Regions from separate parts of the Kocuria sp. WRN011 genome, predicted to be linked through region 3. Evidence: riboswitches for the same ligand, from Rfam matches in the RefSeq annotation. Region 3 holds a riboswitch; each other region holds the start of a gene.
The links. A riboswitch is a leader RNA that binds a small molecule or an ion and turns the genes downstream of it on or off. The one in region 3 is predicted to bind S-adenosylmethionine.
Positions count from the first base shown of each region.

Region 1: it holds a riboswitch for S-adenosylmethionine, as region 3 does, so the genes downstream of both, CKW39_RS00150 (cobalamin-independent methionine synthase II family protein) here and CKW39_RS11025 (MFS transporter) in region 3, are expected to answer to the same signal.
Region 2: it holds a riboswitch for S-adenosylmethionine, as region 3 does, so the genes downstream of both, CKW39_RS03380 (bifunctional o-acetylhomoserine/o-acetylserine sulfhydrylase) here and CKW39_RS11025 (MFS transporter) in region 3, are expected to answer to the same signal.

Region 1 covers NZ_NSGI01000001.1:30,490-35,205, reverse strand. Annotated here, with positions in the region: gene CKW39_RS00170 (CoA transferase subunit A) at 1-22, opposite strand, end outside; gene CKW39_RS00165 (IclR family transcriptional regulator) at 187-1,008, shown strand; gene CKW39_RS00160 (M23 family metallopeptidase) at 1,254-1,886, shown strand; gene CKW39_RS00155 (3-hydroxybutyrate dehydrogenase) at 1,883-2,635, opposite strand; SAM riboswitch class I at 2,729-2,819, shown strand; gene CKW39_RS00150 (cobalamin-independent methionine synthase II family protein) at 2,833-4,044, shown strand; gene CKW39_RS00145 (hypothetical protein) at 4,411-4,716, shown strand, end outside.
Region 2 covers NZ_NSGI01000002.1:124,150-128,865, reverse strand. Annotated here, with positions in the region: gene CKW39_RS03390 (CPBP family intramembrane glutamic endopeptidase) at 1-640, shown strand, start outside; gene CKW39_RS03385 (VOC family protein) at 711-1,349, opposite strand; SAM riboswitch class IV at 1,465-1,583, shown strand; gene CKW39_RS03380 (bifunctional o-acetylhomoserine/o-acetylserine sulfhydrylase) at 1,660-3,054, shown strand; gene CKW39_RS03375 (homoserine O-acetyltransferase) at 3,051-4,226, shown strand; gene CKW39_RS03370 (SGNH/GDSL hydrolase family protein) at 4,223-4,716, opposite strand, start outside.
Region 3 covers NZ_NSGI01000007.1:81,105-85,820, reverse strand. Annotated here, with positions in the region: gene CKW39_RS11030 (NtaA/DmoA family FMN-dependent monooxygenase) at 1-373, opposite strand, end outside; gene CKW39_RS11025 (MFS transporter) at 422-1,801, opposite strand; SAM riboswitch class IV at 1,849-1,967, opposite strand; gene mtnC (acireductone synthase) at 2,166-2,930, shown strand; gene CKW39_RS11015 (MFS transporter) at 2,967-4,259, shown strand; gene CKW39_RS11010 (DUF6504 family protein) at 4,485-4,716, shown strand, end outside.

The DNA.
Region 1 (4,716 bases), on a different contig from region 3:
CGTTGTCTCTGAGTTTGGACACGGTCACCCTTTCGTAATGTGTGATCTCCATCTCAGCGTAGGAAGCGCCCACATCCTGGTCAATGAGCGCCCGCATTCTTCCGGTCAAGTCCTCATATTCTGAAAAACAGCGTCTAGTCTGTCCATAATGTGAACAACTTCGCGACAGCTCCAAGCCAGGGGACGATGATGACGACACCGGATTCCAATACCTCGTCGCACTCCCGCTCACCGCATACCCAGAGGGGCACTCAGGTCGTGGCCCGGGTGGCGGCCATCCTGCAGGCGGTTGCCGCGAGTGAAACGGCTGGCTCTACCGCGGCAATTGCGCTCCACACCGGACTGACCAGGCCCACCACCCATAGGCTCCTGACGGCGCTGGCCGATGAAGGCCTGGTCGACCGCACCGAGAACGGCAACTGGGCGCTCGGACCCGAACTCCACATCCTGGGCACCGTGGCGGCCCAGCGCTATCCGGCACAGGAACTCGCCACCCCGTGCCTGCAGCGCCTCTCGGAAGCCACTGGTGAATCCGCGTTCTTCTCCGCGCGCCGCGGCAACGAGGTCATCTGCCTGGCGCGCGTCGAGGGGTCGTTTCCGGTCCGCTCCCATGTGCTTTACGAAGGGCTCCGCCTCCCGCTGGGCGTGGCGTCCGCGGGGATCGCGATCCTCGGTCAACTCCCGCCGGATCAGCTCGAGACCGCCCTAGCGGACACCCGGGACGAACGGCAACGCCTCGGCTCTCAGCACCGCGACGCACACGTCCGCAAACTCGTCGCACGCGTTCGCGACCACGGTTGGTCCCTGAATCCGGGACGCATTGTCGAAGGGTCATGGGGCATGGCCGCCGCGGTGTTCGATGCCTCCGGACAACCCCGGTACGCCCTGTCATTGACCGGCATCGAATCAAGATTCCGCGCCGAACGCCGCCCCCAACTGGGCGCGGCGCTGCTCGATCAGGCGCACAAATTGTCCACGGCCCTGCGCACCGGGGCGCCCTCGGCGTAAGGTGCCGGGCCGCCCTCGGCGTAGGGTGCCGGGCCTGGAAGGGTGTGCGGGCGGCGTCGTCGGCGTGGCGTACGGGCCGGACCATGTGATGAGGGCTTACTGCGCAGTAGACCCGGTTACTTTGTCGTAACCCCTGACGAAATGGTTCGCCGACGCCGCTCGGCCCACCCGCCGTGCGTGCCGGGGTGTGTGAGCGGCGTCGTGGCCTATTCCCACGAGTCGCCGGACGGGCAAGAATGAAGGGCATGGAACTCGACTATCCGTTCCACGGGCGGTGCCTGGTGCAGAACAGCCCCGCGAATCGAGTGCCGAGCCACGGAACCGATCGGTTCGGCACCAGTTTCGCGATGGATTTTGTGCCGGTGGATGGACAGAACCGTTCGGCCAGGTTCACTGGCACGTCGCTGTTGCGCACGGAGGCTCCCGAGAAGTTCGTCGGTTTCGGACAACCGGTCATTTCACCCGTGACCGGCACGGTGGTTCTGGCGGACGACCACGCCGAAGATCACGACGCCTTCCGCGGGTTGTCCTCCGTTGGTTACGCGCTGACCCAAGCCTGCCGCGTCGCCGCCGGATGGGGCGCGTTGGCTGGAAATTACGTGGTGGTGCAGGATTCCTTCAGCGGCCAGTACGTAGCACTGTGCCACCTGCGGCAAGGCAGCATCAGGGTTCGAGTTGGCCAGAGCATTCAGGCTGGGACCGCAGTTGCCCAATTCGGAAATTCTGGGAACAGCACCGAACCGCACGTGCATGTGCAGGCGGTCGATTCTCTGGATTTCGCTCAGGCTGTTGGCTTACCCCTGTCATTTCCGGACGGCCTACCCCGCAACGGTCAGATCGTGGGCGACGGCCCGGAGCGCCCGGTGCCATCTGGCTAGGACGCCGTCCAGCCGCCATCCATCGTGTAGGCAGCGCCGGTGACCATGCCGGCGGAGGGACCGGCCAGGAAGGCAATGAGCTCGCCAACCTCCTCCGGCTCAACCAAGCGCTTGATCGCTGATTCGGTGAGCATGATCTTCTCGACCACTTCGTCCTCGGGGATTCCGTGGGTGGCCGCTTGGTCCTTGATCTGCTTGTCCACCAGGGGCGTGCGCACGTAGCTGGGGTTCACGCAGTTGCTGGTCACACCGTGCGGAGCGCCCTCCAGAGCTACGGTCTTGGACAGGCCCTCCAACCCATGCTTAGCGGCGACATATGCGGACTTGAACGCCGAGGCGCGCAGACCGTGGATCGAGGACACGTTGATGATTCGCCCCCACTCCCGCTCGTACATGTGAGGCAGGGCGGCACGGATCAGCAGGAACGGGGACTCGAGCATGAGCGTGAGGATCCGGTGGAAGTCGGCGGGATCGAAGTCCTGGACGGCCGTGACCTTTTGAATCCCGGCGTTGTTGACCAGCACATCCACGTCGAGACTCAAGTCCGCGAGCGCTGCGGTGTCGGTGAGGTCAACGGCCCATGCCTCGCCCCCGACTTCTTGCGCCATGGCCTCGGCGGCCTGAGGGTCGATGTCGGCCACGATCGCGTGGGCGCCGCGTTGCGCGAGGGCCCGAACCGCTGCCGCGCCGATGCCACTCGCCCCGCCGGTGACCAGTGCCTTCTTGTCCTTGAGCGTGCTGTCCGACATGCCCCAACTCCTCGGTAATGGGTGATCTACGTCCCACACATTACGCGCGCCACAATTGGCCCGACCACCCACCCATGATGTTTGATGAATGGGTACCCATCCAGAGCGGCCGAGAGATCTGGCTCGTTGACGCCGCAGCAACCCGGGATTCAGCCCACGGTGCTACCGCCAGGACCGATGGAAAGGACTGCTAGTTCATGCCTCAGAACACCGATCGTATTCAGACCACCCACGTAGGATCGCTGCCCCGCACTCCCGATCTACTGGAGGCCAACAAGCGTTTCCAGGAGGGTGAAGCCACCGCCCAGGAGTTGGATGCCGCGCTCGACAACGGCGTGATCGACATCGTTCGCAAGCAGCGCGAGATCGGCCTGGACATCGTCAACGACGGCGAATACGGCCACACCATGTCTTCCTCCGTGGATTACGGCGCGTGGTGGAACTACTCGTTCTCCCGCCTGGGCGGATTGACCCCCACCAACGAGGACCGCTGGCAGGACGCCGAGGTCAAGCGCTCCTCCCCCGGCAACATCGTTCTGACCAGCTTCCCGGACCGCCGCGACCGCGCTCGTTTCCGCGACGCCTACGAGGACCCCACGGCCGGAGTTCTCGCGCACCGCGCCTCGGTCGCCCAGCCCAAGATCACCGGGCCGCTGACCTACGCCGGTCAGGAAGCCGTGGCCGGTGACATCCGCCGTCTCAAGGACGCGATGGCCGAGACCGGAGCCCAGCAGGGTTTCGTGGCCGCGTTGTCCCCGGGTTCCTGCGCACGTGTCCGCAACGAGTACTACTCGACCGACGAAGAGCTCGTGTACGCCTGCGCGGACGCCATGCGCGAGGAGTACAAGGCCATCATCGATGCCGGCCTGACCGTTCAGATCGACGACCCCTCCATCGCCGAGTCCTGGGACCAGATCAACCCCGAGCCCACCGTGGAGGACTACCTGGCCTTCACCAAGATCCGCGTGGACGCCCTCAACTACGCCCTGCGCGACCTCCCCGAGGACCAGATCCGCTTCCACCTGTGCTGGGGTTCGTGGCACGGCCCGCACACCACAGACCTCGAGTTCAAGTACCTGGTGGACCTCATGCTCACCATCAACGCGGGCGGCTACAGCTTCGAGGCGTCCAGCCCCCGCCACGGCCACGAGTGGAAGGTCTGGAAGGACCACACGCTCCCCGAGGGCAAGGTGGTCTACCCCGGTTTCGTCTCCCACTCGACCAACGTGGTGGAGCACCCGGAGCTCGTGGCCGACCGCATCGAGCAGTACGCGTCCGTGGTGGGTCGCGAGAACGTCATCGCCTCCACTGACTGTGGCCTGGGCGGTCGCCTCCACCCCTCGATCGCGTTGGCCAAGCTCGGCTCCCTGGTCGAAGGCGCGCGCCTCGCGACCGAGCGCTTGTTCTAGCAAGGTTCGCGAGCGGCGTCGGCAATCAATCGACGACGACGCCGCTCGCGCCACCCGCCTCTGCCCCCTCATTTCCCGCCCCCATCACCCTGGCTCATCCTCCCCACCCCACCGCTAGTGCCCCCGCTGCCGCCTAGGGCCACGCCGCCTCCCCGCCCGCCGGGTCCGCCGGGTCCGGCCGGCGTCGCAGCTCAGCCGGCCATCGCGGCCGACCATCTGATGCCGCCTTACGGCAAAGTAACCCGCCCTACCGAACAGTAAGGCAGGATGAAATGGTGGGGCTCAACCGGAGAGCTAGCACAGTCGGCAGAAGTGACTGTGGATAACTCGAACTGACCGACCCCGAGACCGCCTACAGTCGCGGTCATGAAAGCCGCTCGAGTACTGAGTTTCGACCCGTTGCCAGATGTGTTGCCGACGGTCGACTGGGGTCTGCGCGCTCCTCAGCTCAACGCGGACCCCGCCATGGTGCGCCTGACCCGCGGATACTGGTTCCACAAGCCAGAGCATTACGAACCCGCGATGCTCTCCGTGCTGCTGCACCGACACTTCCGGCGGAACATGAGCGGCTTGCCGATCACCGGCCTCCACGCATTGCGGTTGTACAAGGTGCCCGTCGACTCCACTCAACACTGGATCAATCCGACGCTCGGACACGAACCCGCTCCGCGA
Region 2 (4,716 bases), on a different contig from region 3:
ACTGTCTCGTGGGCCGCTCTCGGATGCCCAAGCCACCTTGAATCAGGTCCTGAGTCCGGTCCCGGCCATCGACCTGCTCAGGCAGCTTGCCAGCATCGGTTTCGCCCTGGTCCCGGTGGCCCTGGCGCTGTATCTCATGGCGGATTCTCTGCCGCGGATCAAGGGCGTGCTGCGTCGCATCGGCATGGACGGTCGCCGCCCCGTGCGGGATGCACTGTGGGGACTCGGTTTGTTCCTGGTCATGGGGCTGGGAACCCTGGGGCTCTACCAGGCCGGACGCGAACTGGGCCTCACCGCAGCCATCAACACCTCGGCGCTCGATGAGCACTGGTGGACGGTGCCCGTCCTGATCCTCTCCGCGTTGCGCCACAGTCTGGTCGAGGAAATCATCGTGGTTGCTTTCCTGTGCGATCGACTGCGCCGCATCGGGTGGTCCTGGGTCACGATCGCGGTCCTCACCTCGGTCTTCCGCGCCAGCTACCACCTGTATCAAGGCTTTGGGCCCGCCCTGGGCAATCTGGTCATGGGTCTCGTGTTCGTGTGGGTGTACCGGCGCTACGGTCGCCTCGCACCGCTGCTCATCGCCCACGCGCTCCTGGACATCACCGGTTTCCTGCTCCCGCAACTACTGGCGGGTTAATCGACGACGACGCCGCTGCAGCCACCTTTTCGAGCGAAAGGTTGCGGCAGCGGCGTCGTCGACGGGAAAACTAAATGGTGACCAAGCCGTCCGGCGTAGCGAAGGAAACCGCCATGACGCCGGGCGTCCCGTTGGGAGCGGACCAGGTGACGTCGAGTGAGGCCAGCACGTCCTCGACCGGGCCACCCAGCCACTCGGTCACGCGCTCGGGCGAGCCGGCAATGTCCATACCGGCCAACTGAACGTCCGTGATGCGCGCCTGGGAGGGATGCATATCGGACTCGGAATCGAAGCGAACCATGAACGGCAACTGGGGATCCGAGATCAAACCCTTCACGCCGATCTGATGCCACTCCAACTGACGACCGTCCGGGAACAACCGGGAACCGGGTACGGAGGGGCGGCCCAACTTGTCCTCGTAGGGCGTGAGGTCCTGCACCTCGACCACCCAACCGAGCCAACCGCCGCCGGCTTCGGAACGTGCGCGGACGGCCTGACCGAACGGCGCCTTGTCTGCGGCGGGGTGCTCGAGAACCTCGACCACTTCCACGTACTGGTGCCCGGTGAGCGGCAGGATCATGTTTCGCGTACCGAAGCGCGGGTGAATGCCGCCCTTGACCGGCTCGATCCCTAGCTGATCGGCAATCCGTTCCGTGGTGGCTTCAAGACCATCGGATTGAGCTGCGAATGAGACATGATCCAGTTTCATGGTCACATCGTGGCACCGCGCACAGTGGTCTCCAAATCGAGAGCTGAAACATGACCGTGTGACGCGGGTAACTCGGCTTGACGTTCGAGGTACCGGCTCCGGACAATGAAGGGCAGGTCACGAGAGTCAGCGACAAGCCCCAGCTAGCTGACCGGCAACCCTCCCTCCGCGGTGGGGTGCCCTGGGTGAGGACCAGGCCGCATCGAAATACTTCGGTGTTGGCAAGCGCGGGTCACAGGTGCCCGATCGCTGCACGGGCACCGTGCTGCGGATCGATCACCGGGCCCCTGATCCTGAGAGGGAGTGCGGTATGAGCCCCGCAGCCACCCCGTCCAACCCAGAGGGTTGGGCCTTCGAAACTCGACAGATCCACGCGGGTCAGGAACCCGATCCCACCACGGGGTCCCGGGCGCTGCCGATCCACCAGACCACGTCCTACGTGTTCCCGGATGCGGAGACGGCAGCCAACCGGTTTGCCCTGGCCGAGCTTGGGCCCATCTACACGCGCCTGACGAACCCGACCACGGAAGTGGTCGAGAACCGCGTGGCCTCCCTAGAGGGAGGCGTGGGTGCACTCATGCTCAGCTCGGGCCAGGCCGCCTCCACGTTCGCGATCCTGAACCTGGGCGGCGCCCGAACTCACGTGGTGGCTAGCCCATCCATGTACGGCGGCACGTACAACCTGTTGCGCCACACGCTGCCCAAACTGGGTGTGGAGACCACGTTCGTCTCCGACCCTGACGATCCCGAGGCGTGGCGCGCGGCGGTCAAGCCCAACACCGTGGCGTTCTTCGGGGAGACCATCCCCAATCCGCGTAATGATGTGCTGGACATCGAGACCATTTCCGCGGTGGCACACGAGTCCGGTGTGCCGCTGATCGTGGACAACACCATTGCCACGCCGTACCTCATCCGCCCGATCGAGTGGGGCGCTGACATTGTGGTGCATTCCGCGACCAAGTTCATGGGTGGTCATGGCACGTCCATCGGCGGCATGATCGTGGACGCGGGTAACTTCGATTTCGGCCAGGACCCGCAGCGCTTCCCGGCTTTCAACGAGCCGGACGATTCCTACAACGGCCTGGTCTACGCACAGGCGCTCGGTAAGGACGGGATCTTCGGGGTGAACCTGTCGTACATCCTGAAGGCGCGCGTGCAGTTGCTGCGTGACCTGGGATCGTCGATTTCCCCGTTCAACGCGTTCCTCATCGAGCAGGGGATCGAGACGCTGTCCTTGCGTATGGATCGGCACGTTGCGAACGCACAGAAGGTCGCGGAGTGGCTCGAGGCGCGCGACGACGTTCGCGCCGTTTCCTATGCGGGCCTCGCCTCCTCGCCGTGGCACGACCGCGCCCAGAAGTACTCGCCCAAGGGTGCCGGTTCCGTGCTCGGATTCGTGCTCGACGGCGGGCGCGAGGCGGGTACCGCGTTCGTGGATGCCCTGACCCTGCACTCCAACGTGGCCAACATTGGCGATGCCCGTTCGTTGGTGATCCACCCTGCCTCCACCACGCACTCACAGCTGACCGAAGAGGAGCAGCGGGCCACGGGTATCGAACCCGGGTTTGTGCGGCTGTCCGTGGGCTTGGAGTCCATCGATGACATCGTGGCCGACCTGGAATCCGGATTCGAGGCCGTGGCCGCGCTGGGTGAGGCTGCGGCGTCGTCGACGATCGGCTCGGATGGAGAGGGAACGCGGGCGTGACCATCGTGGGAGGCGGGACCACCGATTCGCTCGTGCGCGAGGACGGCGTAGTGGGCTATATCGACGTGGGTCCCTTGACCTTGGAATCCGGGTACCGTCTCCCACGCGCGCGCTTGGCCTACGAAACGTGGGGGCACCTCAACGAGGACGCCTCCAACGCCGTGTTGATCGAGCACGCACTGACCGGGGACTCCCACGTCGCACGCGGCCAGTCGCGCGAACACGCGCCCGAGGTTGAGCGCTTGGCCGCGGAAGCGGGCGGATGGTGGGATGGACTGGTGGGTCCGGGGGCGGCCATCGACACCGATAAGTACTTCGTGGTGTGCGCCAACATTCTCGGTGGTTGCTACGGCAGCACCGGTCCGGCCACCCAGGCACCACCGGAAGTGGACCCGGACCAAAAATCGTGGGGTTCCCGTTTCCCGCGCATCACCGTGCGGGACACGGTGATCGCGGAGGCCGTTCTGTCCGATGCTTTGGGAATCGAGCGTTGGCGACTGGTGATCGGCGGCTCCATGGGGGGTGCCCGGGCTCTCGAGTGGGCCGTGATGTACCCGGATCGAGTGGCGGCGTGCGGCGTGATCGCGGCGTGTGCTTCGGCCAGCGCGGAACTGCTCGCATGGGGACAGGCCCAAGCGCTCGCGATCCGGCAGGACCCGAATTTCCGCGGCGGGGACTACTACGACAGTGAGTTCCCGGAAGCGGGACTGGGCCTCGCGCGGCGCATCGCCCACATCACCTACCGCTCAGCCGCGGAGTTGCACTATCGGTTCGGCCGTGAGGCCCAGCCGAATGAGGACGTGGACGGGACCTACACGGCCGAGCGAGGCCGCTACCGCGTGGAAAGCTACCTGGACCACCAGGCCTCCAAGCTCGCGGGTCGCTTTGACGCGAACTCGTACCTGAGCGTCAACGAGACCCTGATGTCCCACGACATCACGCGTGGCCGCGGCAGCTTGGAAGAAGTGCTGGCAGGCACCTCGTGCGAGTGGCTCGTGGCCGGGGTCGATTCGGACCGGTTGTTCTTCCCTGCGGAATCGGCCGAACTCGTGCGGGCGCTGCCGGGTGAGCAGACCCTGCACATGATCAGCTCGCCGAGCGGTCACGACGGGTTCTTGATCGAGGCACCTCAGCTGGGCATGCTGCTCAAGAAGTCGGTGTTGAAGGACTAACCCTGTCCGGCCTCCGGGTCGGAGGGGTGCCGGTCGCTTGAAATCTGCGCATTCGCTTGTTCACCCGCACCCGGGATCACGGCTCGGCCGAATTTCGGCCGCTTGGCGGTGATGGAGTCTCCCGAACTGCGCTTGGTGAGGCGGCGGGCAACCCACGGCGCAAAGTGCTTCCGAGCCCACACGAGATCATCCCTGCGGACTTCCCGCTTTGTCCTGGCAGGTTGTGCTTCCAGGGCATCGGGAACTAGTCCGTGGTCGACGCCCAGGGAATCCAGGACTTCCACCGCGATCCGCTGATGACCCAGGGGAGAGAAGTGCAGTCGATCCGGCGCCCACATCAACGGATCGGCCAGTTCATGCAATCCCCACAGATCGGTCATCACTGCACCGTGGCGAGCCGCAATCACACGCACGTTCTCATTCCAAATGGCCACGCGGCCGCGGATGCTGCGGAGCACCGGAGTGTTGCCCACATCGGGCCCGTCGAACA
Region 3 (4,716 bases):
GGGCGTCCAGGGTGGAGAAGCGGCGCGCCAGGTCATAGGGAGCCGCGTAGGTGACCGAGGCGGTCACGCCGATGGTGAGGGTGCTGGTGGCTTTGGCCAGCAACGGTGCCAGGATCAGTGGGTCCAGCTGGGGCACCTGAACGCCACCGCGCAGGGCGGCGTCCGCGGACCCGCCGTACACGTCGTAGAGTCCCAGGACATCGGCCAGGAACAGGCCGTGGAAGCCCGCGTTCTCGATGATCTGGGCCTCCCGCTCCCAGTGGGACAGTTGCGCGTAGTTGCGCGACTGGTCCTCGGGGTGGCGCCACAGTCCGGGGGACTGGTGGACGGGCACGGGCATTTCGAAGGCATTGAGCAGCAAGGGGCGGGGCAAAAGGGATCCTTTCGGGTTGGTACTGGCGCGTGTGCGGGTGGTGCCGAGTCAGTACTGAGCGATCTCGGGTGCGTCGGTCACGGTGTCCTTGGCCATGCGGCCGGTGACCACGGAGATCACGGCCAGCAGGCTCAAGTAACCGCACAGCAGCCAGGGGGAGCCGCCGGTGGCCACGAGCCACGCGGCGATCATGGGGGTCAGACCGCCGGAGAGAATGGTGCCCACCTGGTAACCCAGGGACACCCCGGAGTAGCGCAGGTGGGTGGGGAACTGCTCGGCGAACAGAGCGGCCTGAGGGCCGTAGATGCTGTCATGCAGCACGGCCATGCCGATCAGGTACACCAGCGGCAGCAAGGCCAGCGGCCCGTGGTCCAGGTAGTAGAAGTAGGGCCACACGAACACGCCGATGGCGGCCGCGGCAATGATGGAGATGCGGCGGCGTCCCACGCGGTCGGAGAGCCAGCCCCAGAACGGGCCGCCCACCAGGCCCACGGCGGCGGCGATCAGGATGGAGATCATGACCCACTGACTCGCGCCGCGCTGCTGCGTCACGTAGGTGAGCGTGTAGACGGTGAGGATGGAGAAGATGGCCGGCTGGATCATGCGTTGACCGATGCAGACGATCACGCCGCGGGTGTGCTGGGTGAGCACCTCACGCACCGGCGACGACGCGGCGACCTTTTCGCGCTTGACCTCTTGGAACTCCTCGGCGTCCTCGATGCCGGCGCGGATGATCAGGCCGATGATCACGAGCACGGCGGAGAACAGGAAAGGTACGCGCCAGCCCCACGCCTGGAACTGCTCGGCGGTGGTGACGCCCTGCATGATCGCGAAGAACGCGGTGGCCAAGAGCATGCCGGCCGCCGAACCCACCTGCGTGAAGGAACCGAACAGTCCGCGCAACCCCTTGGGTGCGTGTTCCACGGAGAGCACCGCGGAACCTCCCCACTCCATGCCGGCGGACAACCCTTGGGCAATGCGGCAGGCAACGAGCAGGGCCACGGCGAACCAGCCGATCTGCGAGAAGCCCGGCAGCAGCCCGATCACCGTGGTGGCCACGCCCATGATCAACAGGGACGCGACCAACAGGGCCTTGCGGCCGATCCGGTCACCCAGGTGCCCGGCAATGATGCCGCCCAGGGGCCGGAAGAAGAACGCAATGGCGAAGGTCGCGAACGAGGCAATGATCGAGCCCACGCCCGAACCCTGCGGGAAGAAATAGTGACTGAACACCAGGGCTGCGGCGGCACCGTAGAGGTAGAAGTCGTACCATTCGATGGTCGTGCCCACGAAGGACGCGGCGAGCACGCGCTTCTTGTCACGCACTGCGGATCCCACGCTCGCGAGCGCGTGATCCGTGGCGGGTTGGGTCCGCTGGGCTGATGATGAATCGGTGACCGTGGGCACCGGGGCGGTGGCGGGGGCCATGACACTCCTCATGACGGGGCGCCACGGAAGAATGTTTGGTGAGCCGGACGCCGTCCTTGCCCGTACCGGTACTGATCACGGGCCGAATCATCACCTGGGGCACCCCACGACAGCGTCTGAGGGTTGCCGTCCGGCCAGCCAGGGCTTCGCACCGGAACTCGTGATTCTTGTCGCGTGAACCTAACCACACGATCGTTGAGCACCACAAATGATGAAGATTTGTGACCGCCCCGAGGATGCCTCTCGGGATGGCTCGCGAGGAGTGCGTCCTCCTGTTTCCGCCCGTCCCGGGTGCCTAGAATGGGCCTATTCCCCGGGTTGCCGGGGACAGACACCGTTGTCGAACGAACACAGGGAGCCGACCATGCCTGAGCCCGCCGCCGCCAATGCACTGGTGCTCGACCGACCCGAGGTCATCGTGGTCGACATCGAAGGCACCCTCTCCTCCACGTGGTACGTCCGGGACGAGCTCTACCCTTACTCCCGCAAACGCTTCACCAGCTACTTCGAGGAGTACTCCCACAAACCCGAGGTCGCCCGCGCTCGCCGGCAGATCATCGAGATGGCGGGACTGGACAGTTCCGCCACGGCAGAGGACCTCACGGGCGTCCTGGAAGCCTGGATGGATGAGGGGGAGATGCCCGCTCCACTGCGCACGATGCACGCATTGATCTGGCAGGAAGGTTTCGCGGCGGGAGAGTTCGTCTCGCCGTTCTTCGACGACGCGATTCCTGCGTTGCGGACCTGGTCCGAGCAGTCGATTCCGGTGTTCATCTTCTCCAACGGCACGCTGCCCGCCCAGCGCGCGTGGTTCAGCCACTCGCCCGAGGGCAACCTGATTCCCCTGATCAAGGGGCACTTCTCCCTGGAGTCGGCCGGTTCCAAACACGAGGTGAGTTCGTTCCGCAACATCACCCACGACGTGGCCGAGGCCCTTGGCAAACCGCGCGAGAAGTTCTTGTTCTTCTCCGACCAGGTGGAGGCCCTGGATGCCGCCCGCCAGGCCGGGTGGGACACCGTGGGCGTGCGCCGCCCCGGCGATCAGTTCTACGACGCCGGCGTGGGGGATCATCCCGAGATCCAGCGTTTGAATCAGGTACGGTTCATCCGTCGCTACGCGTCCCGCTAGCGCGATCGGGAGATTTCAGACGGGATAGCTTTCACCGTGAACAACACCACCATGCGCCCCGGGGCCGGGCGCGCACTTTTCGCTGCCGTGGCCGGAACCCTCATCGAGTGGTACGACTACGCCTTGTACGGCACGGCCGCCGGGTTGATCATCGGCCCACTTTTCTTCGCCGGAATGGACTCTGGTGCTTCCTTGGCCGCGTTCGCGACCTTCGCGGTGGGCTTCGTGGCGCGCCCGCTGGGTGGTGTGCTGGTCGGTCACCTGGGGGACCGCTACGGTCGCCGCCCGGCCATGTTGCTCACCGTGATTCTGATGGGCGTGGCCACGGTGGGCATCGGCCTGTTGCCCACCTACGCCGCGATCGGCGTGGCCGCCCCGGTGTTCCTGGTGCTGCTGCGTCTGCTGCAGGGCATGGGGGCCGGTGCCGAGTTGGCCGGGGCCATGACCCTGGTTGCGGAGTTCGCCCCGCCGCGGCGTCGTGGACTGATGACGTCGCTCGTGCTCGCCGCGCCCCCGGCCGGCATTGTGCTGGCCACCGGCGCGTTTCTGTGGGCGGCGTCTCTGGGTGATCAGGTGCTGTTGGATTGGGCGTGGCGCTTGCCGTTCCTGGCCTCGGCGGTGCTGTTCGCCCTGGCCATCTTCATCCGCGTCAAGCTTGAGGAGAGCCCCGAATACCTGGCCGCGCTCCACGCCGCCAAAGAGCGTGGGGAACGCCGCAGGGTGCCCGTGGTGGCCCTGGTGCGTGAGCACTGGCGCGCGGTGGTCGTGGGGTTCTTCGCGATTACCGGACACAACGCGCTCAACTACATCCTGGCTGTGTTCTCCTTGTCCTTCATGACCTCACCGGCCGTGGGCATGGATCGGGGATCGGCGTTGACCGCGGTGATCATCGGTTCCGTGTGCGGCGTGCTTGCGACCCCGCTGGGTGGCTTGGCCGCCGACCGGTTCGGTGCCCATAAGGTGTTGGCCTTCGGCTCGCTGCTGGGTGCGGTGGGTGCGTTCCCGCTGTTCTCGGTGCTGTCCTCGGGCAGCGCGATGGCTGCGACCGCCGCCATTTCCGTGGGTTACGGCGTGGTCATTGCCTGCACCTCGGGTTCGCAGGGCGCCTACCTGGCGGGCCTGTTCCCCGCCGCCGAACGCTTCAGCGGCATCGCCCTGGCCCGTGAGGCCAACGGTGCCATCGTGGCGGGATTCACCCCGCTCATCGCGGCCACCCTGATCACCGCCGCCGGCGGACAGACCTGGGCCGCAGCACTCTTCCTCATGGCGTGCTGCGTGATCTCGGTGGTGGGCGTGCTGCTGGGCAAGCCGGGCCGCTACACCTCATAACCACGCTCCTTCACAGTCACGACCTCGCGGTCGGCACTTCACAGTCACGACGACGTCGCTCGGTCCCCTTGGCCGGGCGACGTGCCCGTTTCCGGGTTCTTCCGGTGCTGCCCCGGGGGCCTTCCCGGGTCATCCCGTGGCGGGCCGCTTATGCGTGTCAGCGACCCTTGGCACTCTCACAGTACTCGAATAAAGTTTCGAATACACCGGGAGAGTGATCGAGTCATGACGGTACTGACTGCGGTAGAACACACGGACCTCACGTGGAGCGAGACGCACGATGCGGTGCGGATCGATGAGGGGTGGGGGCAACCCTGCGAGGTGCACTGCGATGAGTCGGGTGCCCCGTGCGAGTTGGTGTTCCGGGGCAGACTTCACCGCATTACGGCCCCACCGCAGCGCTGGTACGAACGTCGCCGCTGGTGGCAGCTGGAAGAGCGAGTTCCGCGGGAAAGCG